DNA from 3 places in the Micromonospora sp. NPDC003241 genome. Region 2 is predicted to be linked to each of the others. Evidence: riboswitches for the same ligand, from Rfam matches in the RefSeq annotation. Region 2 holds a riboswitch; each other region holds the start of a gene.

Region 1 (9,579 bases), on a different contig from region 2:
CGTGCTGCGTACGCCGGTGGTGGCGGTCGGTACCGCGTTGCTGCTGGTCGCGGCGACGACGCTGACGTTTGTCGCGTCGGAGGCGGCGACCGCGGCCATGGGGTCGCTGATGGCGCTGGCGCTGGTGCGCGGCGCCGCGCCGATGACCGACGTGGTCCGCGAGGAGTTCGTGCGGTGAGGTGTAAGGAAGGGACCCTTCCTAACGTCTCGTGCATAGCAGGGGTCCCCTCCTAACACCTCACCCCGAGCGCTCACCACGGGCGACGGCGCGGGCGTGGGCGATCGCCAGCAGCCGGTCGATCTCGGGCAGCATCTGCGGGCCGGGCATGACGATGCTGGCGAAGCCCTGCCGGGCGTAAGCGGGATGCGGCAGCACGGTGTCCAGCCGGGCGAAGTCGTACTCGTGCCGGTGCTGCGGGAAGTCGGCGGGCGGGAAGCCGAACAGTCGCGCGAACTCGGTCCGGCCCAGGTCGAGGTTGAGCCGGAAGACACCCGGCCGGTCGAGTCCGGAGTCCTCGTCGAAGCCGGGCACGTCGCGTTCCACGATGGTGGCGAACGGCCGGCGGTGATCCGGGCCGACGGAGAAGAACCGGTCGCCCCAGGCACCTTCCGGCGCACCGTTCTCCTCGCTCGCGACCAGTTGCGTGGTGTCGGGCAGCGCCAGAATCCGGGCGGCGAGCATCGCCGGGTCGGTGCCGGTCGGCACGTGCAGCAGCACGTCGGCGTGGTCCACGGTCGCCTGCTCCAGCGGGAAGTAGCGGTAGTCGTGGCTGCGCTTTCCGGCGGGACGCACCGCCGCGACGGGGACGTACCGGGGCAGGTCGCCGTCGCGCTGGAGGGCCGCCTCGAAGGAGCCGGGCTCGGGTGCCTCGATGCCGAGTGCCGGGCTGACGCCGAGGCTGCCGACCACCACCGCGTACCCGTCGCCGAGCAGCGAGCCGGCGATGGCACCGGCGCTGCACCAGGTGACCTCGGTGCCGGCCATCGTCATCGTGCCCGGGTCGCGTTGCAGGTGCCGGTTGTGCGCGAAGACCAGGGTGGGGCCCCGGTCCGCCTCGGCCGCGCGGATCGCGAGCAGGTTCTCCGCCATCAGCGCGTCCCGGACCGCCACCAGTCGGGCGAAGCGTTCCTCCCGGCCCAGCGGCGCGGCGGCCGCCGCGTGGTAGCGCAGCACTGCGACCGCAGACGTGGCCTGCGCGTACGCCGCCCGCCAGCCGCCCGGCCGCCGGGGAGCGTGCAGGTACAGCTCGGTCAGCAGGTCGTCGGCGAGCACCCGCAGACGGTGCGCCTCGGGCGTGTCGCCGACCGACCGCCCCGGTTCCCAGATCGCCGCCTGGTCGCTCCACCGCGCCTCGTCCCCCACCAGGGCGTCGATCTCGGCCGTCCGGTCCTGGCCCAGGAACTCGCAGACGCGCAGCAGGAAGGTGCGGGGGCTCGGGGCACCGGTGATCTCCAGCGGGGCGTCGAAGCCGTGGAAGCTCAGCCGCTCGGCCGTCGGCCGCCCCGCGTTGTACTCGCGCATCCGCACCAGCAGGTCCCGGTTGGCCGGGACGTCGCCGAACCCGTGGCTGAACCCCTCGGCGAGGGCGCGGTCCAGGGTCACCGTGGCGGAGCCCCGCACGAACTCGTCGGCGACCAGGCCGGCGGCCCGGTCGCTCTCCAGCGCGATGGACCGGTAGCCGCGCTGCGCCAACGCCAGGAACAGCTCGTTGCGGATCTGGAGGAAGGCGGATTCGCCGTGGGTCGGTTCGCCGAGCGCGAGCAGGGTCGGCGGTACGGGAAGCAGGTCCAGGAGATTCGTCACTCCATCGACCGTATCGCTGAACCGCCCATTGAGACTTTCCAGCAAGATGGCACGGTGAACGTGGTGCAACCCTCAAACAGCGGGGTACGGCGACCGGTCGACCTCGCCCGTCCGTACGGCCTGTCCACGCAGGCGGTCCGCAACTACGAGCGGGACGGGGTCCTACCGCCCGCCGAACGCAGTCCGAGCGGGTACCGCCGATACGCCGAGCGGCACGCCCGGGCGCTCGACGCGTACCTGGCGTTGATCCCGGGGCATGGGCACGCGGCGAGCGGCGAGATCATGCGCGCCGTGCACCGGGGCGAGATCGACACGGCGTTGCGGGTGATCGACGAGGGTCACGCCCTGCTGCGCCGCGACCGGGAGACCCTGGACGCGGTCGAGACGGCGGTGGCGGTCCTCACCGGGGTCGCGCCCGAACCGCGCCGCCGGGAGGGGTTGCCGATCGGCGCCCTGGCGCACCGGCTCGGCGTACGGCCGGCGACCCTGCGCAAGTGGGAACGGGCCGGCGTGCTGCGGCCGGACCGTGACCCGGCGACCCGCTACCGCGTCTACTCCCCCGACGACGTGCGGGACGCCGAACTCGCCCACCTGCTGCGGCGCGGCGGATACCGGCTCGACCACATCGCCGACGTGCTCCGCCGGGTACGCGCCGCCGGGGGTGCCGCCCCGCTCGCCGCCTCGCTGCGCGGTTGGCGGGAGCGGCTCACCGTACGCGGCCGGCACCTGCTCACCGGCGCGGCGCGACTCGCCGCGTACCTGGATCTTCCGGCGGAGACGACGCTGCCCGGCCGGTGAGGGGTACTCACCGACCGGGCAGTCGTGGTGGTTCCGGGTCAGGAGGTCAGGTCCCCGAGGCCCTTCATCATCTCGGCGAAGTCGGTGGTCTCCGCCGCCGGCGGGGTCTCGATGTTCACCGGCTTGCCGTAGTCGGTGTAGTCGACGGTGATGTCGCCGAGGTTGCCGGTGACGACCTTGGCCCGACGGGGCTGGTACTGCCCGTCGACCCAGAGGTCGATGGTGATCTCCTTGACGCCCTGCTTGGCCAGCTCCTGCTCGACGCCCTTGCGCATCTCGGCGTCGACCTGCTGGAGGTACTCCTGGATCGACTGGGTCACGGTGTAGTGGACGGTGTCCACCCCGTTCACGTTCTCCTCGCCCACGACCGTGACGTTCTCGCTGGCGAGCAGCGCCTTGACCTGCTTGGTCGGGTCGACGTCCTCAAGCTGCTTGGTGAAGTCCATGCCGGCCTGCGCGCCGGCCGCACCCACATCGATCTTCAGCCAGCGCTTGCCGCCCATGCTGGCGCGGTCGGCCTCCGGGACCTCGACGTAGACCGCGGTCTCGATCATCCGGATGGTCGTCGGCTTGCCGTCCGAGTCGGTGGTCGTCATCTCGACCTTGATCGGGTCACGCAGATCGATGACACCCTGCGCGGTGATCTTCTCACCGGCGGCCGTGCCCTGCATCGACATGGTCACCGAGTCGCTGGACTCGGTCTTCTCCACGGTCTTCTGCAGCGACCCCTTGAGGTCCTTGGCGAGCTGCTCCAGCACGTTCGGCTGCGCCGCAGCATCCGAGTCGGACGACGAACCGCCGCCGCCACCGCAGGCGGTCATCGCGAGTGCCGTGAGCGCGGAGACCGCCACGACGGCGACCCTCTTGGACAGTGACAACTGACAGCCCCATTCCCTGGACAACGCTGGGGAACCTCCCCCAGGCAGACCGCCGACACGCTACCGGAGTCGGTCAACCCGCACCGACCCCGCCCACGCTCAGTACAGCGGGCGACCGTACGCGTCCGGCACTCCGGACTTACGGTGGAAATAGGCGTTGACCTGGTCGCACCACTCCTGGGCGCTGCGTTGCTGCTCGGCGAGGCGCTCGTCCACCCGGGCGTGCACGACCGGGTCGACCAGCCCGGTCAGCGCCGCCCAGCGGTCACTCATCGCCGTCACCTCCGCCACCCCGGCGAAGTGGGTGTCGTAGATGTGCTGCACGACCGTGCTGCCGCTGCGCAACACATGGTCGTAGCGGACGTGGTGGAAGAAGAGCAGCAGTTCGTCGGGGCACTGCTCAGGCGACTCGTACACCTGCGACCAGGGTGGCGGGTACTGGCCGGTGAAGCCGGTGCCGGTGGCCCGGGTACGGTCCACGCCCACCCCGTCCCGGTCGGCGAAGTGATAGGTGCCCCAGGGGGTGTACTCGTATCCGTCGACGTCCGGGCCGTAGTGGTGCCCGGGTCGCACCATGAAGCCCACCCCCAGCGGGGCGGTGTACCGCTCGTAGGTGCGCCACGAGTCGTCCATGATCTCGTGCAGCGTCCGGCGCAACAGCTCCGGATCGGCGCCGGCCGCCGGATCGAAGGTCAGGTCGATCCACTCGTCGAGCACGTCCTCCGGACGCAGGCGCGGATCCCAGGCGAGCCGCCCGTACGCGTACAGGTTGGCCTGGGCCAGCGGATGACCGGTCCAGAACAGGTCGTCGCCCACGTTGGAGACGGCGGCCAGCCCACCCCCGTCGGCGGCCACGTCGGCGACCGTCGGCCCGTCGTCGCCCCACGGCGTGAACCGCAGCACCTCGTGCCACCAGGGCGCCAGATAGCAGACGTGCCGCTGCTGGCCGGTGTACTCCTGGGTCACCTGGAACTCCACCGCCAACCGGGTGCCCGGCATCGCCGAGATCACCGGCGACACCGGCTCCCGGGTCTGGAAGTCCACCGGACCGTGCTTGACCTGCACCACGACGTTGTCCCGGAAGCTCCCGTCGAGCGGGGCGAAGGTGTCGTGGGCGGCGCGGGCACGGTCGGTGGAGCGGTCCCGCCAGTCCTGCCGGTGGTTGTAGACGAAGGCCCGCCAGTGCACCACGCCGCCGTACGGCGCCAACGCCTCGGCCAGCACGTTCGCCCCGTCGGCGTGGTCGCGGCCGTAACTGAACGGGCCGGGCTGCCCCTCCGAGTCGGCCTTCACCAGGTAACCGCCGAAGTCCGGGATGCGGGCGTACACCCGGGCGGTGGTCTCGGCCCACCAGGCGCGCACCTTCTCGTCGAGCGGGTCGGCGGTGGGCAGGCCACCGACCATCACCGGCGCGGCGAAGTTCACCGACAGGTGCACCCGGATGCCGTACGGACGCAGGTCGTCGGCGATCTCGGCGACGTCGTCGAGCCGGTCGGTGAGCAGCCGCGCCTCGGTGGCGTGCACGTTGACGTTGTTCACCGACACCGCGTTGATCCCGCACGCGGCCAACAGTCGCGCGTACGCCCGCACCCGCGCCCGGTCCGGGTGTGCCCGGCCGTCGCGCCAGAGGATCGACCCACCGGCGTACCCGCGCTCGACCTGGCCCATCACCGGGTGCACGTCGACGTTGTCCCAGTGGTCCAGCATCCGTCGCCGCATCACCGGCCGGTACGCCCGCGCCGGATGCGGTGCGCCGAACGCCGACTCGCCGAGCCGGACGACGTGGAACAGTCCGTGGAGCAGTCCGGCCGGCGCGTCGGCCAGTACCACCGTGACCTCACCGTGGCGGACGACCGCGTACCCCTCGTCGCCGAGCGGCCCACCCCCGGCGGCGGCCAGGTCGGCCCGCGCGGCGTCGAGGACCCGTCGCGTCCCGTCCTCGTCCACGACGGACGGTGAGCGGTCGGACGGCTCGGTCGCGGGTGCGGTCCCGCCCGGACGCCCGGCGGTCTCGGTCAGGGCGAGGACGAGGTCGGCGGGGGGGCCGTCGGCGCAGCGGCGGACCGTGCCGCCGTGCGTGGCGCAGGCGAGTCGGACCTCGTGCAGCACCGTGTCGACGAGCTGGCCGTCGCCGTGGACGAGCGTGTGCCGGGAACCGACGGCGCGAAACGCGGCCGGCGGCAGCCAGGCGGGATGGACGTCGGTCGGGTCGGGGCCGGTGAGCTCCGGGCGAATCCGTCGCATTGCGCAAATCGTAACCATCTTGATCGATGCGTCAAGGTCCTTCCGGAACCTTTCGGCCGGCTCCGACCAGAGCGTCCAACAGCCGGGCCAACTCCGCCGGGGTCCGTGGCCGGGCACCGGCCAGGTCGGGTACGCGGTCCAGCAGCCGGTGCACCACCGGCGCCCACGCCGGAGTCAACGCGGCACCGTCGAGCAGGTCCCCGCCGCCCAGCTCGGCACCGGTCACGCCCTGCCGGATCCGGCCACCCGCCACCAGCACCCGCTCGTCGGCCCACCGGTATGCCAGGTCCACGTCGTGCGTGGCGAGCAGCAGCGTGGTGCCGGCCCGGTGCAGGGCGTCGAGCGTCCGCAGCAGCGCCTCCACCCCCGACGGGTCGAGCCCGGCGGTCGGCTCGTCCAGGATCAGCACCCGGGGCCGCAGCGCCACCGCCCCGGCGATCGCCACCCGCTTGCGCTGGCCGTACGACAGCAGGTGGGTGGGGCGGTCGGCGAGGTCGGTGATCTCCAACGCCGCCAGCGCCTCGGCACAGCGCTGCCGCACCTGCGCGTCGTCCAGACCGAGGTTGACCGGCCCGAACGAGACGTCCTGGAAGACGGTCGCGGCGAACAACTGGTCGTCCGGGTCCTGGAGCACCAGTTGTACCTGCTGGCGGACATCGAGCAGCCCGGCCCGGGTCCGACGCAGCGGCACCCCGCCGACCAGCACCGTGCCCGCGTCGGCGGCCAACGCGCCGACCATCAGCCGGAACAGGGTCGTCTTGCCACCGCCGTTGGGCCCCAGCACGGCCATCCGCCGCCCGGCCGGCACCCGCAGGTCGGCGTCGGTCAGCACCGGCCGCTCCGCCTCGTACCCGAAGCTGACGCCGCGCAGCTCCAACAGCGGCGGGTCGCCGACCTCGCGCAGCTCCGGGGGCGGGTCGCCGCTCATCCGAGCGCCACCAGCAGCCGGGTGGCCAGCACCACCGCCGCCAACAGCAGCACGGTGACCGTCAGGAACGCCGCCGACGGCCGACGGACCTCGGTGCGTACCGCCAACGAGCCGGTGTAACCGCGCAGCGCCAACCCCTCCTCCCAACGCCGGGCCAGCGAGAACGCCCGGACGAAGACCGCACCGGCCTGCCCGGCCAGCGACCGGTAGGTGCTGGCCCAGGTCCGGTACCCCAGCCGGGCCGCCTGGGCCTGCCGCACCGCGTGCACGCTCTCCAACAGCAGGAACAACATCCGATAGATCAGCGCGGCCACCTCGGTGACCGCGCTCGGCACCCCGAGACGCTGCAACCGGGGCAGCACGTCGGCGAGCGGCGTGGTGGCGGCGAACAGCAGCAGGCAGAGCAGCGCGGCACAGGCCCGACCGGCGGTCGCGGCGGCCGTCGCCAGCCCCTCCGGCGCCCACCGCACGCGCGTCGGGCCGGAGACCGCCACCAGCATCGGCACCGAGCCGGTCAGGATGAACAACAGCGGGGTCCGGGCCGCCCGGACCAGCAGGCGCGGCGGCAGCGCCGCCGGCCCGAGCAACGCCGCCGCCGCGGTCAGGCCCACCACCGCAGCACCCGGCCACGGTGGCAGGAGCAACGCGCACCCCAACAGGCCCAGGGCCAACAGGGCCTTCTCCGCCGGGTGGCGGCGCCGCCAGGGGCTGGCGTACGCCGCCACGTCCAACGCGAGCACTAGTCGGTGGTCTTCTCCCCGGTCGCGGTCTGCTCGCCACGCAGCCGCTGCCGGGTCCGGGCGACCCCGAAGTAGTAGCCGAGGAACCCGGCGCCGAGGGCGGCCTGGAGCGCGAACAACGCCGACTCGATCTCGCCCGACGGCGGCTCGTAGATCGAGCTGAACCACGGCTCGTAGTCGGGGTGGTCGTTGACGATCGCCTCCTCGGCGAGGGCGTCGGCACCGGTGAACGGCTCCTCGCCGCTGCCGAGCCCCAGCACCAGCGGCGCCACCGCCAACGCCACCACGGCGAGCAGCAACAACAGGTTGGTCCGGCCGAACGACTTCACGCCACCGCTCCCTGGGTCGTCGGGGCCGGACGGCGCAGAATGCCGAGCCGGCGCAGTTCCTGCGGGCTCACCCGGACCAGCAACCGCACCACCAGGACGGTGAGCAGCCCCTCGCTGATCGCCAGCGGGATCTGGGTGACCGCGAAGATGGACCCGAACTTGGCCAGCGCGCCGACGAAGCCCGAATCCGGATCGGGGAAGGCCAGCGCGAGCTGGGCACTGGTCACGCAGTAGGTCGCCAGGTCGGCCAGGGCGGCGGCGAAGAACACCGAGATGCCGAGGCCGCCACCGAGCCGGCGGATCAGCGCGTACACGCCGAAGGCCACCCAGGGGCCGACGATGGCCATCGAGAAGACGTTCGCGCCGAGCGTGCTCAACCCGCCGTGGGCGAGCAGGAGTGCCTGGAACAGCAGCACGATCGTGCCGAGCACACTCATCACGGGGGCTCGGAACAGGATCGCGCCGAGACCCACACCGGTCGGATGGGAACAGGAGCCGGTCACCGAAGGGATCTTCAGCGCCGACAGGACGAAGGTGAACGCCCCGGCCGCGCCGAGCAACAGCTTCGCGTCGGGGTTCGCGCGGACCTGCTGGACCAGGTTGCGCGCACCGTGGATGACGAACGGTGTCGAGACCGCGAACCATGCCGCCGCCTGCACCGGTGGTAGGTAGCCCTCAGCGATGTGCATGAGTCGACCTCCCCTTCCAACACCTCGTGGACGAGATCACACGTCGGGGTCGGTCTCCTGGCTCCCGGATCGTCGCGAACTCCGGCCTTCCCAGGTCCTCCACGGACCCAGTGGCGTACAAGTCGGAGTGAACTCCCCGGTCACAGTGGCGAGGGCCGCGCCGGTCTCACACCGGCTTCCCATTACCGCGACGGCGCGACGTTATCCGTTCCGCGCACCGGCGCACAAGACTCGTCGATGCCCCAGCGGCCGTACTCGGGTGAAGAGTGCCGTTTGTCACGACGATTCCCGGGTAGACGCCAGATCCGTTGCGAGAAGGGGGCCGGCGGGTTGGACGAGAACGAGTTCATCGAGTCCGTGGCGAACCGCACCGGCGCGTCGACGGAGCAGGCGACCGCCATCGCGCGCGCCACCCTGACCACGCTGGCCGAGCGGATCGACGGCGGCGAGGCCCGGGACCTGGCCGACCAACTCCCGGAAGGGCTGCGGGCGTACACGTTCGCGCCCAGCGAGACCGCCGAACGGTTCGGGCTCGACGTGTTCGTCCAGCGCGTCGGCGGCCGGGCCGACGTCGACCCCGACCTGGCCGAGGCCGGCATCCGGGCGGTGATGGACACCATTCGGGGTGACGTCGCCCCCGCCGACTACGACGACGTCATCGCGAACCTGCCGGCCGAACTGTGGCAGGTGGCCAACCCGGCGCCCTCGTACGACGCGCAGCGCGACCGCGGCTAGCGGATCACCGCCCGGTCAGGTGGGGCGCCGGCTCCACGTACACCGGCAGGTGATCGCCGGCCTGCGCACAGAACAGGGCGACCTCGTACGCCATGTCCCCGACCTCCGCCGAGCCGTCGATACCGACGGTGAGGATCGCCCCGTTGCCGGCGGTGGCGTGGAACAGGAACGCCCGCGACATCTGCACCACCACCTGGTGCAGCTCACCCTCACCGCACAGTCGGGCAGCGGCCAGCCCCAGCGCCTGGAGCCCACAGACCACACTGGACAGTTGCTCGGCGATCTCCTCGTCGATGCCCCGCGAGGCCCCCAGCATGATGCCGTCCGGGGAGAGCACCACCGCGAACTTGGCGCCGGGCACCCGATCCACGATGTCGTCGAGCGCGGCGTTGAGGTTCTCGGCGGTGACCAGGGCATGGGTCATAAGGGCGCTG
Region 2 (9,579 bases):
AGCGCTGCCAGGTGTCGCCGTCGTCGTCGCTGCGCTCGACGAAGCAGTCCCATCGGGGGCGCTCGCCCCACTTCTCGGTGGAGGCCCCGGCGAGCAGTCGGCCGGAGCGTAGGCGCAGCGGCGGGGTGCGGACCGGTCCCCGGCCGCCGGGCTCGGCGTCGCCGAGCGGTCGGGGCGTCGACCAGGTCCGGCCGCCGTCGGTGGAGACGACCTGGTGGGTCACCCAGGTCGAGATGGTCGCGCCGACCTTGAACCAGCAGACCAGGTCCCCGCCGGTACGCCGGTGCAGCACCGGGTTCCAGCAGGGTGCCAGGTCGCCGCTGACCACCGTCGGGGCGCTCCACCGGTCGTCGGTCCCCCGGCTGAGCCAGATCCGCGAGTCGGCGGCTCCTTCGTGGTCGCCCTGGAACCAGGCGACCACGAAGGTGTCCTCGGTGACGCAGACGGTGCTGCCGTGGCACTGGCCGGGCACGTCCCGGACCACGAAGTGTCGTGCCGTCACCGGCTCGCTCCGGCGGGGACCGGCGGATCGGTCGGGGTGTCGCGGTCGGTGGGATCCTGCCGACGCGCCTTCATCCGGCTGCGGATGCGGGGCACCGCCACGGCCAGCACTGCCAGCACGAGCAGGCCCACCGCGATCGGGCTGGTGTAGATGGTCTCCAGTCCGCCCAGCTCCATCGACCGGCGGAAGTTGCGCTCGGCCAGCGGGCCGAGGATCAGGCCGAGCACGATCGGGCCGGCCGGGAAGCCGTACCGGCGCAGCAGCAGGCCGAGTACGCCGAACAGGACCATGACGCCGACGTCGAAGACGCTGTTGTTCACCGCGTACGTGCCGACGACGCAGAAGGCCAGGATCACCGTCCACAGGAACCGGCTGGGCAGCTCCAGCAGCTTGGCGACGCCGCGCATGCGCAGCAGGCTCAGCCCCAGCGTCAGCACGGTGGCGAAGAACATGATGCCGGCGATCGAGTAGACCAGGTCCGGCTGCGAGGTGAACAGGCCGGGGCCGGGCTGGATGCCCCAGATGATCATCGAGCCGAGCATCACCGCCATCACCGAGTCGCCCGGTACGCCGAGGGCCAGCGTGGTGAGCACCGACCCGCCGACACCGGCGTTGGAGGAGCCGTCGGCGGCGGTGAGCCCTTCCAGGGAGCCCTTGCCGAACTTCTCCGGCTCCTTGGAGACCCGCTTGGCCTGGTTCCAGGCGACGATCCCGCCGATGTCCCCGCCGACGGCGGGCAGCACGCCGACCACCGTGCCGACCGAGGAGCCGACCGCGATCGGCTTGACCATCTGCCGGGTCTCCTGCCTGGTCGGCCACCAGCGGCCGAAGCTGGTGATCGCCTTCTGCTTGTGGTGGCTCCGCGAGATCATCTGGCTGAACACCTCGGCGATGCCGAACAGACCGATGATCACCGCGATGAACGGGATCCCCTCGACCAGTTGCGGGATACCGAAGGTCAGCCGGTCCGAGCCGTCCATCGGGTCCCGGCCGACGGTGCCCAGCGCCAGGCCGAACAGACCGGCGATGAGGCCCTTGACGAGCTGGCGGCCGGAGACCTCGATCATCATGGTGAGACCGAAGACCACCAGCGCGAACATCTCCGGCGAGCCGAAGCGCATGGCCACCGTGCTCAGCGGGATCGCGGCGACCATCAGCACCGCGATGCCGACGAAACCGCCGACCGCCGAGGCGAAGGCCGACGAGGTCAGCGCCAGGCCGGCCTTGCCCTGCTTGGCCATGGCGTAGCCGTCGAAGGTGGTGGCGATCGACGCCGGAGTGCCCGGAGTATTGATCAGGATGGCCGGGACCCGGTCGCCGAACTGCGCGCCGATCAGGATGGTCAGCAGCACGGCCAGGCCGGGCAGCGGATCCATGGTCAGGGTGAAGGCGCTGGCCAGGGCGACCGCCATGGTGGCGGTGATGCCCGGGAACGCGCCGACGAGCATGCCGATCGCGGCGCCCGCGAGGACGCAGAGCAGCATCTGGACGGAGAGGAGGGCACCGAAGCCCTCGACGAGCGCGTTCACAGCGGCACCCTCAGCAGCAGGCCGAACAGGCCGTAGATCACCACGGTCACCCCGGCGGGGAAGAACAGCAGGTCCTTGATCCCCCGGCCCCCGGCGATCCAGGTGAGCGCGGCGACGAAGACCAGTCCGGAGACGAGGAAGTGCAGGTAGTACCAGAGCACCCCGAAGGCGAGCGTGGCCGCGACGAAGCCGACCACCCGGACGATCCCCGAGCGGGTGGCCGGCCCGTCCTCGTCCTCGTCGTCGGCCACGGCGGGTGTGGTGACGAAGGCGAGGACGATCTGCAGGGCCGACAGGCCGATGATCCCGATGGCGAGCGTCTCCGGCCAGATGCGGGGACTCACCGCCAGGGCCCGGGCGGGCAGCTCGATCGAGCGGGCCAGCCACAGGAACACGGCGCCCAGCACCAGGAAGACCATCCCCGGTGCCGCCGCGCGCCAACGCGCGGCGACACCGTGATCACCCTGGATCGGCGGGTGGTGGATAGCCATCAGCCGTAGATCTGGCCGAAGCGGTCGTACTCGGTCTTGGCGAACTGGCTGGCCTCGTCCGGCGAGGTCGCCAGCGGCGTGTTGCCGGCCTTGGTCATCACGTCCTTGAACGCCTCCGAGGAAGCGGCCTTGCGGACGGCGTCGGCGAGCCGCTGCCGGACCTCGTCGGGCAGGCCGGCGGGGGCGCCCATCAGGCCCCAGCCACCGATGACCACGTCGACGCCCTGCTCCGTGGCGGTGGGCACCTCCGGCAGCGAGGAGACCCGCTCCGGGGCCAGCACCGCGAGGATGCGCAGCTGGTTGTTGCCGGCCGCGGCGGCGGACTCGCTCACCCCGGCCATCACGGCCTGGACCTCGCCGGAGACCCCGGCGGCCACCGCCGGCGCGCCGCCGTCGTACGGCACCGGCTTGAAGGTCGCACCGGCCGCCTCGCCCAGGGCGAGGGTGGCGGCCTCCCAGATGGCGCCGGCACCGGAGTTCGACACAGTGATCGTGCCCGGCTCGCGCTTTGCCGCAGCCAGCAGGTCGTCGAGGCTCTGGTACGGGCTGTTCGTCGGCACCGACAGCGTGGCCGGCGCGTTCATCACCTGCCCGAGGACGGTGAACTGCTCCGGGGTGATGTCGGCGCCCTGGTGCCCGAGCATCGCCACCTCGACCGGGATGAAGCCGATCGAGTACCCGTCGGCCGGACGGCCCTTGAGGTAGGTCAGGCCCACCCGTCCACCGCCACCGGTCCGGTTCTCCACCACGATCGACCGCCCGAGGTCCGCTTCCAGCTCCTTGGCCAGGGTGCGGGCGGTGAGGTCGGAGCCGCCACCGGCGGCGGCGTGCACGACAAGGGTGAGGTCCTTCTCCGGGAAGTTCTCGCCGGAGGCGGTCTCGCTCCCGCCGCGGTTGGCGCAGCCGGTCACCAGGAGGGTGCCGGCGACGGCCAACGCGGCGAGGCGCAGCATGCGTGTTCTCATAGGTCGTTCTCTCTCTGGACGGGGGTCGGGGGATTCGCGGAACGCAGCCGCGAGCAGGTCGTCTGCAGGTGTCGGTGCAGCTCGGCCTTGACCTCGGCGACCTTGCCGGCAGTGATCAGCCCGGCCAGGTCGTGGTGCTCCCGCGCCGAGGGCGCGAGGTCGGCCAGCCGCTTGCCGGAGGCGTGCAGCAGACCTTCGATGGTGGGGCGGAACTGGTCCCACAGGACGCTGAGCCGGGTCATCCCGGCGGTGGCGAAGAACGCGCTGTGGAACCGGATGTCCGCGGTCGTGAAGGCGACCGGGTCACGGTCGGTGACGGCCGCGTCCATGTCGACCAGCGCGGTACGCAACTGACGGGCGAGGACCTCGCGTCGGACGGTGATGGCCCGCTCCACCGCCAGCAGCTCGAACGACTCCCGCAGGGCCATCAGCTCCTCGATGTCAGCGTCGTTCAGCGAACGGGTGACCGCGTTGCGGCCGGAGCCGGTGACCAGTCCCTCCGACCGCAGGATGCGGATCGCGTCGCGGACCGGACCCCTGCTGACCTGGAAGGAATCGGCCAGCTCCTCCTCGACGAGACGGGTGCCCGACGGCACGTCGCCCACGATGATGCGACGGCGCAGCTCGCCGGCCAGCTTCTCGCCGAGGGACTCCGCCCTGATCGGCCTGACGTCCAACACGTTGTCCTCCTGATAACTGTTAACAGTTAACACTCGACTCATCCCACGGTCAACGGAAGATGACGAACGAGTTTCTCGATGTTTCCTGCCGGCATTTCGCCTGGTGGATGCCCCGACGGGACGAGGAGACGTCGCCGCGACGCCTGGCGGCGGCGACAGCGGGCCGGAATGGGCGCGCGAGCCGGGAACACGACGGCCGCCACGGGCCGCTCAGCGGACGGCGGGGCCGCGCTCGGCCACCGGTCCCCGCACCGCGGTCACTGCCGACACACCAGGGGCCCGACCCGGCCGGCGATCCCGCGACCGCACGTCGGTGGACCCGAGGTCACGCCGGATCAGCAGAAACATTGCGACAGGGTACGGGCGCGACCGGTTCCGGTCCGCCCACGACGAGCGGCCTTTCCCCGCAGTCGCTCGGCCAGCTCGCCGGCACCCGTGGAAGCTCGTCGGCGTCGGCGTCGGCGTCGGCGTCGGCGTCGGCGTCGGCCGAGGGTCGGAGACGCAGACGTCGGCCGGGGCCAGGGGCCGGGGCCAGGGGCCGGGGCCAGGGGCCGGGGCCAGGGGCCGGGGCCGGGGGCCGGGGCGGCTGACTGCCATGTCGGGTACGGGCACTGTCGAGCTGACGGCGGCGACGGATCGCGGTGAGCGCCCACCTGCCCTGCGCCGGCAGGGAGTGGCCGTGCGAGCCGAGCCGAGCTGCCGCGCCGCTCGCCGGGCCTGACCGCAACTCACCGTTCGAGCACGGTCGGCCCGCGTTGATGGCCTCCACGGTCGGAGTGTCCGGGTTCGTCTCCCCGGACGGGCGGGTAGGGGCGATCGGCAGCGACCGGGACCGCCCGGCCCGCCACACCGCCGAGTCGTCGGCCCGCTGGCCGCGCTCGCAGCCGAGAGGGCCGATAGCGCATACGGTTCAGCTCGACAGGGGCCGCCGACACGACCATTGGGCCAGGCATCGGCCGGAGCCCGGGCCGGAACGCCGCTGGTCCCGGGCGGCGTCACGCCACCCGGGACCAGCGATCCGTCTCAGCCGGTCAGAAGTCGTCGTCGAAGCTGACCGAGCCGGTCACCCCGACCTGGTAGGCGGAGACCCGACGCTCGAAGAAGTTGGACAGCTCCTGGACGTCCTGCAACTCCATGAACGCGAACGGGTTGCCGCTGCCGTACATGGGTGCGATGCCGAGCACGGCCAGGCGCCGGTCGGCCACGTGCTGAAGGTACTCCCGCATGTCGGCCGGCGACATGCCGGAGACGCCCTGCTCCAGCAGGTCGACGGCGAACTGCACCTCGCACTCGACCGCCTCGGCCAGCATGTCCTTGACCTGCTGCTCCATCTCGGCGTCGAAGAGGTCCGGCTCCTCGGCGCGGACGGTGTCGACCACGTCGAAGGCGAAGGCCATGTGCATGGACTCGTCGCGGAACACCCAGTTGGTGCCCGAGGCGAGGCCGTGCAGCAGGCCCCGGGAGCGCAGGTAGTAGACGTAGGCGAAGGCGCCGTAGAAGAACAGGCCCTCGATGCAGGCGGCGAAGCAGATCAGGTTCAGCAGGAAGGCCCGCCGGTCCTCCCGGGTCCGCAGCTCGCGCAGCGCGAAGATGGAGTCGATCCATTTGAAGCAGAACTCGGCCTTGCGGGCGATCGACGGGATGTTCTCCACCGCCGCGAACGCCGCGAACCGCTCCTTCTCGTCCGGGACGTAGGTGTCCAGCAGGTTCAGATAGAACTGGACGTGCACCGCCTCCTCGAACAACTGCCGGGAGAGGTACAACCGCCCCTCGGGCGAGTTGACGTGCTGATAGAGGTTGAGCACGAGGTTGTTGGCGACGATGGTGTCGCCGGTGGCGAAGAACGCCACGAGCCGCGACACCAGGTGCTGCTCGGCCGGCGAGAGCTTGGCCAGGTCGGCGAGGTCGGAGTGCAGGTCGACCTCCTCCACCGTCCAGGTGTTCTTGATGGCGTCCTTGAAGCGGTCGAAGAAGTGCGGGTACCGCATCGGCCGCAGGGTCAGGTCCATACCGGGGTCGAGCAGCAGGTGCCGCTCCCCCACGCCGGTGCTGGTGCTGGTGCTGGTCTCGGAGACGGTGGTCACTGGCATGCCTCGCAGCTCTCGGGGTTCTCCAGGGAGCAGGCCAACGCCTCGTCGTCGCTGACCGCCACGACCGGCGTGACGCTCGGGGTGACGGCGACGGTGGCCTGCTGGATCCGGGTCGCCGGACGCGACCGCAGGTAGTACGTGGTCTTCAGCCCGGACTTCCAGGCGTACAGGTACATCGAGGAGAGCTTGCCGATGGTCGGCGCGCTCAGGAACAGGTTCAGCGACTGCGACTGGTCGATGAAGGGGGCACGGGCCGCCGCCAGGTCGATCAACGCCCGCTGCGGCAGCTCCCACGCGGTCCGGAACAGTTCGCGTACGTCGGCGGGCAGCTCGACGACGCCCTGCACGGAACCCTCGGCGCGCTTGATCTGCTCCCGGATCGCGGCCGTCCACAGTCCGCGCGCCTTCAGTTCGCGGACCAGGTAGGTGTTGATCTGGAGGAACTCGCCGGACATCGTCTCGCGCTTGAACAGGTTGGACACCTGCGGCTCGATGCACTCGTAGCAGCCGGCGATCGAGGCGATGGTGGCGGTCGGCGCGATCGCCACCAGCAGCGAGTTCCGCAGGCCGTGCCGGCCGATCGTCTCGCGCAGCGCAGCCCACCGCTCGGGCTGGCCGACCTCGGCGCCCCACAGGTCCGGGTGCAGCTCGCCCCGGGCGGCGCGGGTCTCGGCGTACGCGGGATGCGGGCCGAACCGCTCGGCGAGGCCGGCGGAGGTCTCCAACGCGGTCAGGAAGATCTCCTCCTGCACCCGGGTCGACAGCTCCCGGGCGGCCGGGGAGTCGAACGGTAGGCGCAGCGTGAAGAGGGCGTCCTGCAACCCCATCAGCCCGAGCCCGACGGGGCGCCAGCGCGGGTTCGACGCCGCCGCCTGCGCGGCCGGGTAGTAGTTGATGTCGATCACCCGGTCCAGGAACACCACGGCGGTACGCACCGTCGCGCGCAGCCGCTCCCAGTTGACACCGTCCGCGGTGACGTGCGCGCCCAGGTTGACCGACCCGAGGTTGCAGACCGCCGTCTCGGCGTCGTCGTTGACCTCCAGGATCTCGGTGCAGAGGTTCGACAGGTGGATGGTGTTGCCCGGGGCGCCGGTCTGGTTGGACAGCCGGTTCGAGGCGTCCTTGAACGTCATCCACCCGTTGCCGGTCTGCGCGAGCGTCCGCATCATCCGCCCGTACAGGTCGCGGGCCTTGACGGTCTTGACCGCCTTCTTCTCCGCCGCCCGGTACGCCTCGTCGAACGCCTCACCGAACAGGTCGGGCAGCTCGGGGGCGTCCGACGGGTCGACCAGCGACCAGTCGCCGTCCGCCTCGACCCGCCGCATGAACTCGTCCGGGATCCAGTTGGCGAGGTTCAGGTTGTGCGTCCGCCGGGACTCCTCGCCGGTGTTGTCCCGCAGTTCGAGGAACTCCTCCACGTCCGGGTGCCACGGTTCGAGATAGACGCAGGCCGCGCCCTTGCGACGGCCGCCCTGGTTGACCGCGGCCACCCCGGCGTCCAGCGTCTTGAGGAACGGCACGATGCCGTTCGACCTGCCGTTGGTGCCGCGGATCAGGGCGCCCCGACCGCGCACCCGGGACCAGGAGATGCCGATGCCGCCGGAGAACTTGGACAGCTTCGCGACCTGGTGGTAGCGCTCGTAGATGGAGTCGAGTTCGTCGCGCGGCGAGTCGACCAGGAAGCACGAGGACATCTGGGTGTGCCGGGTGCCGGAGTTGAACAGCGTCGGTGAGCTGGGCAGGTAGGCCAGGCTGGACATCAGCCGGTAGAAGCCGATCGCCTCGCCGGGCGTCTGGGACAGGCCGCAGGCGACCCGCAACAGCCAGTACTGCGGCGTCTCCACCACCAGCCGGGTCTGCGGGTGCCGCAGCAGGTACCGGTCGGCGACCGTGCGCAGCCCGAAGTACTCGAAACGCAGGTCCCCGGCCGGGTCGACGGCGTCGTCCAGTTTGCGCGCGTTGCGGGCCACGAACGCGGCGGTCTCGTCGCCGATCAGGCCCAGGTCGTGTGCGTACCGGATGGACTGGCTGAAGCTGGCCACCTGCTGCCCGCGGACCTCCTTGTCCACGTACGCGGCCAGCAGTCGGGCCGCCAGCTTCGAGTACTGCGGCTCCTCACCGATCAGTTCGGCCGCGGTCTGGATGGACAGCTTGTCCATTTCGGCCGTGGTCGCGCCGTCGTACAGCCCGCTGATGGTCTTGGTGGCCACCCGCAGCGGGTCGATCTCGTCCAGGTCGGCGACCCACCGTTCCACCGCCTTGACGATCTTGTTGACGTCCACCGGCTCGGTGTCGCCGTTCCGCTTGCGGACCTGCATGACGTGCCGGCGTTGCTCCGGCCCCGCCTGCTCCTGGGTCACCGTCATGTTCCCCCTCCTCACGCCTGTCCCCGAGATCGTCGGGTCCGCGCGGGAGGACGCCGCCGGTCACCGACGGCACTGCTGCCGTGACTGACCAGCTCGTGGCGTCGGCCGTCCCACGCGGCCTTCGACCGCCGCACACGTCGCGTGCGGCGCGCTGGCAGGTCTTCGGACTCGTGGGCCTGGTGCTCGCGCCTACTGGCCGTCGCTTCCCAGACCTGGCGGGTCCAGTGCGTGATGACGGCGGTCGTTCCCACTCACCGCTGCGGGGCAGTCCCGGATTCCCACCGGGTTCCCTCTTGCCTCGACCGCCGTTTCAGTGGCGGCCGAACCAGCTACGAGGCACACCATATATGGGTACGGCGCGAAGATGACAACACCAGATGCTGTGCCGGGCGTGTCGCGTGCCAGATGTCGGGCATCCCGCCGACCGCCGGCCGGGTTGTCGATCATGCCCACTAGCATCGTCGCGTGCAGACAGCGGCCGGACCCGGCGACCGACGGGCACTGCTCGACATCCTCCTCCAGGCCGCGGATCGCAGACCCGAGCAGGTCATCGTGCACGTGCGCGAGGACGGCACCGAACGCACCGTGACCGTCCGAGAGTTGCGGGACGAGGCGCTGCGGGTGGCGGGCGGCTACCGGGCCGCCGGCGTGGCCCCGGGCACTCCGGTGATCCTGGTCGCCGACGCCGGGGACGACTTCCAGCCGCTGTTCTGGGGGGCGCTCGCCGCCGGGCTGGTCCCGGTGCCGCTGCCACCCGAGCCGACCCGGGTACGCGCCGTCCGCGAGTTGCTCACCGACGCGGTGACCGTGGTGGACGACGCCACCGACGCGATCGCCGACGGGCTGGACGGCCCGGTGCTGCGGCTGGCCGACCTGCGGACCGGCACCCCACCGGAGGAGCTGTTCGCGGCCGACCCGACCGACGTGGCGTTCCTCCAGTTCTCCTCCGGCAGCAC
Region 3 (9,579 bases), on a different contig from region 2:
CGGACAGGGATGCTGGTACTGATCTGCGCGTTGATGCTGGCCGGGCTGACCGGCTGCAGCGCGGTCACCGAGGGCGCGGTCGGGGTGCGACTGGACGCCGATGGCCGACTGGTCGGGGTATTCGACTGGTGCCGGGGTAAGGCCGGGACCGACGCGATTACTCTCTACGTCGGCAGAGACGACGGTGGGGTCACCGACAAGGTAATCGAGCTAGAGCGGGATCCCGGCCATAGCGCCCGCACCACAGAGGAAGTCGTGCTGCTCGACCCAGCGGCCGGATGGCAGACGAAGCTGGCACCGCCCACCTTAGACGACACCCAGATCTACGACCTGCGCGCCTGGAACAAGGACGGTGGCGCCGTGGAGGACTTTCCGTTCCGGATCGGCGAACTGCGCGGCCAGACGGGCTCCGCCGTAATCCTCACCAAGCGATGGAAGGGCGGGGAGCCCGGCGGCTACGTCGCCGCGCTTCACACGCCTGAGGAGTTCGCCCGGTACGCCGACACGGTGTGCAACGACTAACAAGGCCGCCCCTTGACCCCCAGGACGCACCGTCCACGCACGTCACGCTCGCTATCCCCAAGATCAGGCCGTTAGTCGACGGCATGCCGACCACCATCGCGCACACCGTGTGGTTCCCGCCTAGCTTCCGGACGCTGACACTCTCGGCGATCTCGCCACGAGGTCGGTGTTCGGGTCCTTCATGGGAGGGGGACGTTCTCGCCGGGGACCGTGCCATGCCTCGTCGCCTCTCGTCGCAGTCAGGGGCGTGGGTCTACCCTGACCGCTATGGATGAACGGACGTCCGGCGAGATCCCGAGGTAGGGGTGGAAGGTGCCCCTGCCCGTCGTCATCGGCGCGAGACGCTGATGCGCGCCGGACTGATGCTCTTCGGCGCCGCCAATGTCGACGATCACCTGAGCCGGGGATCATTCGGAGTGGGCTTGGTGGTGCGGAGCCTCTTCACGCTGGCCGCGGCGAGCGCCCTCGGGGCGGAAATCCGACAGTACCTCCGGAAGGAACGGTCTGGCGGGTAGACGTTAACGGTCCTAGTTTCCCCGTTGGGCAGTCGGGCAGTCGGGCCGGAGTTCGGGGCGGAGCCCCGAGTTCGTCAAGGGCTTGGTCGTCCCAAGTGCGGCCGGCCGGAGGTTCGCTGGCGGGCCGGGCCGGCGCCGCCTTGATCCAGCGTGCGAACTATTCGGCAGGCATTCCGGCTGGACGTTTGAGACTTGACCACCGGTCAAGGAGTGCTAGATGCAGCCAACTTGACTGATCTTGGTCCCAGAACACCAGGAAGGGCGCATCCATCAATCGAATGTGCACCTGTGACCTGCGTCGGGACGGCCGGATTCGAACCGACGACACCCCTTGACCCCCAGGACGATTCGCCGCACGTCCACACACGTCATAAACACGATCCGCATGATCAGGCAGCCTGACCCCAACACCGCGAACCTTCGTGGTCAAAGCACTAGGTATGGTCGTCCGCGTGACTGACGCTGTCGTGATTCCCGGCGGTAGGTTCGGACCGAGTGCTCCCCTGCTGATGTATGCCGGCGATGTAGCGGAACAGCGAGGCGCAACGGTGCATCGGTACTCGTGGTCCCAGGAGTTTCCGAAGTTCGATCAGCCGGAAATCGAGGGCTGGGTCACTGCTGAGATCACTCCACTGATCGACACTCTCCGCGGCCGCCCACTGCTGATCGGCAAGTCGCTCGGCACGAATGCGGCAAAGATTGCCGCCGAAAGAGCTTTGCCCGCCGTGTGGCTCACGCCCTTGCTCACCCTGCCATGGGTCGCTGATGCGTTGCGCCTTTCGAACGCGCCCTTCCTGCTCGTGGGTGGCACTGCCGACAAAGTTTGGGACAGCGACCTGGCCCGCCGGCTGTCACCCCACGTGCTGGAGGTGGAGGGTGCGGATCACGGCATGTACGTACCCGGCCCGCTTACCGAATCGATCGCAGTCCTCGGCCGGGTCGTAGTCGCCGTCGAGGAGTTCCTCGATTCGATCGGCTGGCCAAGCTAGCCGTAGCTGTACGGCTACCGGTACCTAGAAGCGGATCTCCTCGTCGAGCAGTCGCCAGGCCGTCCAGCATCCCCGGACGGGGACAAGGTGGAGCGCCTCACCAACCGAACGACCTTGGCCCGGGCCGCCTTGATCCAGAGCAAATGATTCGGAAGTCATCCCGGCTGGACACTTGAGACTTGATCAGCGGTCAAGGAGGGCTACCGAGTGGCGCACTTGACCGGTGTGGTCCCCAGAACGCCGAAAAGGGCCGACCCGATATCCGGGTCAGCCTTCTGACCTGCGTCGGGACGGCCGGATTCGAACCGACGACCCCTTGACCCCCAGTCAAGTGCGCTAGGCGTCTGCGGAGGCAGTGCGTCTATGTGCTTCGTCTGCCGCGATCGGGGCCGTTACGGCAGTGCAGAACAGCAGGAGCGTGCTGCGTCTGGCTGGTCCGACGGCACCTCGGGTGAGCGGGCACACTGGGCCGACGTGGACTCTCGCCATGATCTAGGCCACTGACGGTGCTGCCTGCTTTGGTTAGGGTGACTTCGCCGTGGTGCTCGGGAAGCCGGTGTGAGACCGGTGCGGCCCTCGCCACTGTGATCGGGATGCTGGAGGCCACCGCAAGGTCACTGGGCGTATGCCTGGGAAGGCCGGTCGCCAGCGCACCACCCGTCAGCCAGGAGACCGGCCACGGCACCTGTACGACCCGTCCACGAGGTGCTGGAAGGTGGTCCCGCTATGCGGTTCCCTGCGTCCTGGCGCGTTGCCGCGCCGCTCTCCGTCGTACTCGTCCTGGTGGGTGGCTGCGCCACGACCGGCGACAGTGATCCGGCTGCCACGGCGTCCGCCGCCGGGCCTGTATCGGTCACCAACTGCGGCATACCGGTCACGGTCCCGAGCCCTCCGGCGCGGGCGGTCACGATGAACCAGCCCGCCACCGAGATCATGCTGGCGCTCGGCCTGGAGGACCGGATGGCCGGCACCGCCTACCTCGACGACCAGGTGCTGCCCGAGTACGCCGCCGCGTACGCGAAGGTGCCGGTGTTGGCCAAGGAGTACCCGTCGAAGGAGAAGTTGCTCGAACTTGAGCCCGACTTCGTCTACGGCTCCTTCGCGAGCGCGTTCGGCGACGAGGGGGCCGGTGACCGTGCCGAGTGGCAGAAGCTCGGCGTGGGCACGTACGTCTCCGCCGCCGGTTGTCCGAAGGAGACGCGACCGGCGAAGCTGGCGATCGACGACGTGTTCGCCGAGATCCGGGAGATCGCCGCGATCTTCGGCGTCGCGGAGCGGGCCGAGACGCTGATCGCCGACCAGAAGCAGCGCATCGCGGACGTGTCGGCGGATGCGAAGGGTACGCGGGTGCTGTGGTGGGACGGCGGCAACGACGCGCCCAGCGCCGGCGCCTGCTGCGGCGGCCCAGCCATGATCATGTCTGCGGCCGGGGTCACCAACATCTTCGACGACCTGACCGGCAGTTGGGCCGACACCAACTGGGAGGCGGTCGTCGAGCGCAACCCGGACGTCATCGTGCTCGTCGACGCGAGCTGGGACACCGCCGCCGACAAGCAGGCGTTCCTCGAGAAGCACCCGGCGCTCAAGGACCTGCCCGCCGTCAAGGGCAAGCGGTACGTCACCCTGGCTTTCTCCTCCACCTCGGCCGGTGTGCGGAACGTACTCGCCGTGGAGGCACTGGCCCGGGGCGTCGGCGGGGCGAGCAGCTGACCACCGTCACCACCCGGCCGGCGCAGACTCCGGCGAAGCCGGTCCGAGCGGTGCGCATGGTGGCCGTGGTGGTCGTACTCGCGGTCGGCCTGGTGTTGTCGGTGGCGGCGGCCGTGACGGTGGGGCCGGCAGATCTGTCGCTGGGCACCGTGTGGCTGGTGATCACCAATCATCTCGGCCTGACGAGCGCCGACGTGCCGCTGCTACGCGACCACATCGTGTGGGAACTGCGGCTGCCGAGGGTGCTGGGCGCCGCCGTGGTCGGGGCCGGCCTCGCCGCCTGCGGGGCGGTCATGCAGACCGTCACCCGCAATCCGCTCGCCGACCCGTACCTGTTGGGTGTCTCCTCGGGGGCGTCGCTGGGTGCCGTGGCCGTCCTGGTCCTGGGCCTCGGCGCGGGTGCCGCGGCGCTCACCGGGGGCGCGTTCGTGGGGGCGCTCGCCGCGTTCGCCGTCGTGGTCGCCGCCGCCGGTCGGCGTGCGGTGCTGCGACCGACCCGGGTGGTGCTGGCCGGGGTCGCCGTCGCGCAGCTGTGCGCCGCGTTGACGACGTTCGTGATCATCTGGGCGGCCCACCCGCACGCGACCCAGACCATCACCTTCTGGCTGTCCGGCTCGCTCGCCCGCGTCGGCTGGACCGCACTGGCGTGGGCGACGCCGCTGCTCGCGGTGGGGTTCGCCGTGATCCTCCGGTTTGCCCGCGCGCTCAACGCGTTCGCGTTCGGTGAGGAGGCCGCCGCCGCCCTCGGCGTGGACGTCCGGCGGGTCCGGTGGCTGCTGCTGGTCACCACGGCGCTGCTGACCGCCGTGCTGGTCTCGATAAGCGGCGCGATCGGGTTCGTCGGCCTGATCCTGCCGCACGCCGTGCGGCGGTTCACCGGACCCGACCACCGCAGGCTGCTGCCGGTCGTCGTCCTCGCCGGAGCGATCTTCCTGATCTGGGTGGACACCGCGGCCAGGACCCTGTTCGACCCCCGTGAGCTACCGGTGGGCGTGCTGACCGCCCTACTCGGGGTGCCCGCGTTCGTGCTACTGCTGCGCCGAGGGGACCGGAACACCTGATGCTGGACATCCACGACGTCTCGTGGTCGGTGCCGGCCGCGCGACTCCTCGACGGCGTCACCTGCTCGGCGCCGCGCGGCACCCTGGTCGGACTGCTCGGCCCCAACGGGTCCGGCAAGACCACCCTGCTGCGGGTCGTCGCCGGGTTGATCACCCCCCGATCCGGGACCGTGACCGTCGCGGGCGACGACGTGGCCGGGCTGCCGCGTGCCACCGTGGCGCGGCGGATGGCCCTGCTCGCCCAGTACGCCGAGACCGACCTCGATCTGACCGCCCTCGACGTGGTGTTGCTCGGCCGTACTCCGCACCGCCGTTCCCGCTGGTCGGACACCGACACCGACCGGGCCGCCGCCGCCGACGCGCTCGACCGCGTCGACATGACCGGGTACGCCCACCGCCGCTGGCAGACGCTCTCCGGCGGGGAACGCCAACGGGTCCAGCTCGCCCGGGCCCTGGCCCAGGAACCGCAACTGCTGCTGCTCGACGAGCCCACCAACCACCTCGACATCGGCCACCAGCTCCAACTGCTGGGCCTGGTCCGTCGCAGCGCCGTCACCACTCTCGCCGCACTGCACGACCTCAACCTGGCCGCCATGTTCTGTGACCTCGTGGTGGTGCTGCACCACGGCCGGGTCGTCGCCTCCGGACCGCCTGCAGACGTGCTGACGCCCGCGCTGCTCGCCGACGTGTACGCCGTGGACGCCGACGTCACCGTGCACGATGGACGCCCGCTCATCACCTACCGGGCACCGGCGGCATGAACGTCCTGCTCGTCTCGCGTGGGGCGACCCACCACGGCGGCCACGACGCGATCCACCGCCTCGCCGCGACGGTCGCCGAGGCCATGGGCGTACCGGTGCGGGCCTGTTTCCTCGACGGCGCCGAGCCGTCTCTGCACACCGCCCTCGACGCCGTCCCGGAGCATGGCGAAGTCCTGCTCGTGGCCGTGCACCTACCGCCCGACCGGTACCTCGACACCTGGCTGCGCCGCGCGGTCGCCCACTGGCGCGCCACCCGGGACCGGCAGGTACGCGTCCTGCTCGCCCCGCCGCTGGCGCAACAGCCGGCGCTGGTCACGGCGGTCAGCGACGCCGTCACCGGCGAACACACCACGCTCGACGGCAACCCCGGACCGTTCCGCAGCCCGGCCTGGTCGCAGATCACCCGACACCGCCGCCACGTGCTGGTGTGCCGTGGGCCGCGCTGCACCGCGTACGGCGCCAGTCAGGTCGCCGCCGCCCTCGGTAGCCGCCTCAAGGCGAACGGCCTCGGCGACGACGACGTCCTGGTCACCGCGACCGGCTGCCTGTTCCCCTGCAACCTCGGCCCGCTCGTCGTCGTGTATCCCGACGACACCTGGTACGAACACGTCGACGCGGACCTGGCCGTCCTCATCGCCGACACCCACCTGCGCGACGGCACACCGGTCGACGGCAGACGTCCACGCGACTCGTGACGGCGTAGCCCGGTACGGTTATCGATGGTCGTCACGGTGCGGGCGTCGGCCCGGGCGAAGTGGTCCGGGGCGACGGGTCGGGGGAGGAGCGGGTGTGGTGCGGCGGAGAGCCCTCGTGGTCCGGGGCGGGTGGGAGGGGCACCGGCCGGTCGAGGCGACGGAGCTTTTCGTCCCGTTCCTCGAACGCAGCGGATACGCGGTACGGGTGGAGGAGTCGACGGAGGTCTACGCCGACGCCGACGAACTGGCCGCCACCGACCTGATCGTGCAGTGCGTGACGATGTCGCAGATCACCGGGGAGCAGGTGGCGGGTCTGGCGGCGGCGGTCGTCGACGGTACGGGGTTCACGGGCTGGCACGGCGGCATCGTCGACTCGTTCCGGGCCTCCTCGGACTACCTGCACCTGGTGGGCGGCCAGTTCGCCGTCCACCCCGGAATCGAGCCGTGTGACCGGAGCGGCGGAGAGAAGGACAGCTTCCTGCCGCACTCGGTCACGATCACCGACCTCGGCCGGGAGCATCCGATCACCGCCGGGATCGAGGACTTCGACCTGGTCACCGAGCAGTACTGGGTGCTGCACGACGACCTGATCGACGTCCTGGCCACCACCACCCACCCGACTCGGGCGTGGCATCCGTGGCACCGGCCGGTCACCTCGCCGGCGATCTGGACCCGCACCTGGGGAGCCGGGCGGATCGTCGTGACGACTCCGGGACACAGCCTCGACGTGCTGGAGCACCCGAGCGTCCGTACCGTCATCGAGAGGGGAATGCTGTGGGCGACCCGCACGGCGTCGGCATCGTCGGTCTCGGGGTCATCTCCCGCGCGTACCTGAACACGCTCGCCCAGCATCCCCGGGTCCGCGTCGTCGCGGTGGCCGACCTGGACGCGGCCCGGGCCGCCGCTGCCGCCGCGACGGTTCCCGGGGCCGAGGCGGTGAGTGTCCAGCGGCTGCTCCACCACCCCGAGGTGGCGACGGTGCTGAACCTGACGATCCCGGCGGCGCACGCCGAGATCTCGGGCGCGGCGATCGACGCCGGCAGGAACGTCTACGTCGAGAAGCCGCTCACCGTCACGTTTCCGGAGGCCCGGTCACTCATCGACCGGGCGGCGTCGGCCGGCGTCCGCGTGGGTTGCGCGCCGGACACCGTGCTCGGCACCGGTACGCAGACCGCTCGCGCGGCGATCGACGGTGGCTTGATCGGCCGCCCGCTGTCCGCGTCGGCCGTCATGGTCACCCCGGGTCACGAGCGGTGGCATCCCGACCCCGACTTCTACTACGCCCCGGGCGGAGGCCCGTTGCTGGACATGGGGCCGTACTACGTCTCGGCGCTGGTCCACCTGCTCGGGCCGGTACGTGCGGTGATCGGGGCGGCGAGTCGGCTGCGGGATACCCGGACCATCGGCTCGGGCCCCCGTGTCGGGCAGCGCATCCCGGTCGAGGTGCCGACCCACGTGAGCGGGGTGCTGGAACACGCGGACGGCGCCCTGTCCACCCTCACCACCAGTTTCGATGGTGTCGCGACGACGGCCGCGCCGATCGAGGTGCAGGGGGAGAGCGGCACCCTCGCCGTACCCGATCCGAACAACTTCGACGGCGAGGTCCGGCATCTGGCGCTCGGCGGTCCCGGGTGGCGCGTTCTCGAACCGGGGGCCGGTTACGTCGCCGCCTCCCGAGGGGTCGGCCTGATCGACCTCGTCGGGGCCGACGAGGCGCGTCCGCCCCGGGCCAGCGGTGCGGTGGCGCTGCACGTCCTGGACGTCATGACGGCCCTGCTCCGGTCGGCCGCCGAGGGCCGGCGAGTCGAGCTGACGACGACGGTGGCACGCCCCGCGCCCGTCCCGTTGACCCCGGCGCAGGAGTGGTCCCGGTAGCCTGATCTCAGCCCTGCGATCAGGTGACGCAGGGGCCAGCAGCGAGAGGTTGCCGCCGAGGCGGCGGGGGGCGGTGGCCAGCGCGACGGCGACGGACGCGGCGGCGATGGATTCCAGCCTTGTTATCGTTCCGCGTGGATGAATCGGTGGACCGGCTGAGGGTAGAGGGGCTCAACTCGATCGCGCACCTGGTATCGAGGGCCGCCGGCCGGTGCGGGGTGTACGAGCTGACCTTCGCCGACGGCGAGCGGTATGTGGGGCAGGCCGTCGACGTGGTGTCGAGGTTCGGCGCGCACCGGAAGACCTGGCCCGACATCGTCGAGATCGCCTTCCAGCGGGTGCCGCACGACCGACTGGACGATGTGGAGCGTCGACAGATCCGTGCCCGTGAGGGTGCCGGTGTGCATCTGCGCAACGTCGTGCACACCACCGGGCGGACCGGCGTCAGCGACCTGGACGCTCTGATACCTCCCGAGCGGCAGCGATCCTGGCTGAGCGACGACCAGCCCCACCGGGTACGCCTCGACGACCGGCCGGACGATCCGGTCCTGCGCCGCCGTACCCGCCTCCGGTTCGACCGGCTGCGTGCCGACCCGCGCTTCACCGCCGAGCTGGCCCGGTTGGTCGGCACCTATCTCCGGCGGACGATGCCCGCTCCGGAGTTGACGGAGTTGAGCTACTGGTCGCTGAGTGCGCTGCCGTCCACCGGTGCGGGCAGCTATCCGCGTCTGCTGACCCTCTCCGTGTACGCACTGGAGACGCTCTACGTCTGCCACGACAGGCGCTTCCCGCAGGACCTGGAGATCTGCGTGAACGTCGACGAGACGGTGGCGCGGTCGGACCTGCGTACCCGGTGGCGGCTGCGGTCGATGCGGGCCGCCCGAGCGCACTATCGGATCCGTCCCGGCGTACTCGGGTTGCGGTTCACGTCGGTGCCTGCCGCCTGCGACGCATTGGCCCGACCACAGGTCGTCCGGGCGGCCCGCCGGCTCAACCTGGATCTCATGCGGAAGGGGTCGGCGCTCAACTGGAAGACCCACTGTCCGGACCTTGTGGAGCACGTGCTGACCGCCTGAGCGGGGCCGTACCCGTAGCCCCTGTCGGTGGCACGACGGACCTGGCACGGGCGCGAATTCCTACGAAAGTCGCAGTCGGGGTTCATGCAGACGACAGACGATCCGGAGGGCGCGTCCGGACAGGCTGTAGCGCATGACGATCACGCTCTCCGAGTCGGACAGCCCCACTCCGGCGCTCGCCCCGGTCCCGTATCACCGGCTCGCCCGTACCGACCGGCACCGCTGGTGGCGGCCCCTGCTCGGCACCGTGCTGATCATGGTGGGGTTGCCGGTGGTGCTGATGGGCGGGTTCGGGGCCGCCAGCTTCGTGGTGTGGCTTTTGGACGGCCCGGAGGACTTCCTGCTGGACGGCGGTCCGGAGGGCGAGTTGGCCCT

Evidence for each region. A riboswitch is a leader RNA that binds a small molecule or an ion and turns the genes downstream of it on or off. The one in region 2 is predicted to bind cobalamin.
Region 1: it holds a riboswitch for cobalamin, as region 2 does, so the genes downstream of both, ACWDVW_RS22860 (energy-coupling factor ABC transporter permease) here and ACWDVW_RS11160 (ribonucleoside-diphosphate reductase subunit alpha) in region 2, are expected to answer to the same signal.
Region 3: it holds a riboswitch for cobalamin, as region 2 does, so the genes downstream of both, ACWDVW_RS28610 (ABC transporter substrate-binding protein) here and ACWDVW_RS11160 (ribonucleoside-diphosphate reductase subunit alpha) in region 2, are expected to answer to the same signal.

What each region holds. Positions count from the first base shown of each region.
Region 1 covers NZ_JBSFSO010000032.1:24,559-34,137, forward strand. Annotated here, with positions in the region: gene ACWDVW_RS22820 (hypothetical protein) at 1-178, shown strand, start outside; gene ACWDVW_RS22825 (DUF6194 family protein) at 239-1,804, opposite strand; gene ACWDVW_RS22830 (MerR family transcriptional regulator) at 1,868-2,602, shown strand; gene ACWDVW_RS22835 (hypothetical protein) at 2,641-3,453, opposite strand; gene ACWDVW_RS22840 (alpha-glucuronidase) at 3,580-5,724, opposite strand; gene ACWDVW_RS22845 (energy-coupling factor ABC transporter ATP-binding protein) at 5,756-6,652, opposite strand; gene cbiQ (cobalt ECF transporter T component CbiQ) at 6,649-7,392, opposite strand; gene ACWDVW_RS22855 (energy-coupling factor ABC transporter substrate-binding protein) at 7,392-7,721, opposite strand; gene ACWDVW_RS22860 (energy-coupling factor ABC transporter permease) at 7,718-8,410, opposite strand; cobalamin riboswitch at 8,441-8,615, opposite strand; gene ACWDVW_RS22865 (DUF2267 domain-containing protein) at 8,741-9,145, shown strand; gene ACWDVW_RS22870 (roadblock/LC7 domain-containing protein) at 9,150-9,569, opposite strand.
Region 2 covers NZ_JBSFSO010000010.1:58,284-67,862, reverse strand. Annotated here, with positions in the region: gene ACWDVW_RS11190 (sialidase family protein) at 1-502, opposite strand, end outside; gene ACWDVW_RS11185 (tripartite tricarboxylate transporter permease) at 499-2,031, opposite strand; gene ACWDVW_RS11180 (tripartite tricarboxylate transporter TctB family protein) at 2,028-2,522, opposite strand; gene ACWDVW_RS11175 (tripartite tricarboxylate transporter substrate binding protein) at 2,522-3,487, opposite strand; gene ACWDVW_RS11170 (GntR family transcriptional regulator) at 3,484-4,167, opposite strand; gene ACWDVW_RS11165 (ribonucleotide-diphosphate reductase subunit beta) at 5,199-6,251, opposite strand; gene ACWDVW_RS11160 (ribonucleoside-diphosphate reductase subunit alpha) at 6,248-8,623, opposite strand; cobalamin riboswitch at 8,760-8,968, opposite strand; gene ACWDVW_RS11155 (amino acid adenylation domain-containing protein) at 9,089-9,579, shown strand, end outside.
Region 3 covers NZ_JBSFSO010000053.1:30,381-39,959, forward strand. Annotated here, with positions in the region: gene ACWDVW_RS28600 (hypothetical protein) at 10-522, shown strand; gene ACWDVW_RS28605 (alpha/beta hydrolase) at 1,490-2,026, shown strand; cobalamin riboswitch at 2,529-2,721, shown strand; gene ACWDVW_RS28610 (ABC transporter substrate-binding protein) at 2,753-3,736, shown strand; gene ACWDVW_RS28615 (iron chelate uptake ABC transporter family permease subunit) at 3,793-4,797, shown strand; gene ACWDVW_RS28620 (ABC transporter ATP-binding protein) at 4,797-5,558, shown strand; gene ACWDVW_RS28625 (CbiX/SirB N-terminal domain-containing protein) at 5,555-6,253, shown strand; gene ACWDVW_RS28630 (ThuA domain-containing protein) at 6,348-7,088, shown strand; gene ACWDVW_RS28635 (Gfo/Idh/MocA family protein) at 7,028-8,128, shown strand; gene ACWDVW_RS28640 (GIY-YIG nuclease family protein) at 8,275-9,204, shown strand; gene ACWDVW_RS28645 (CPBP family intramembrane glutamic endopeptidase) at 9,338-9,579, shown strand, end outside.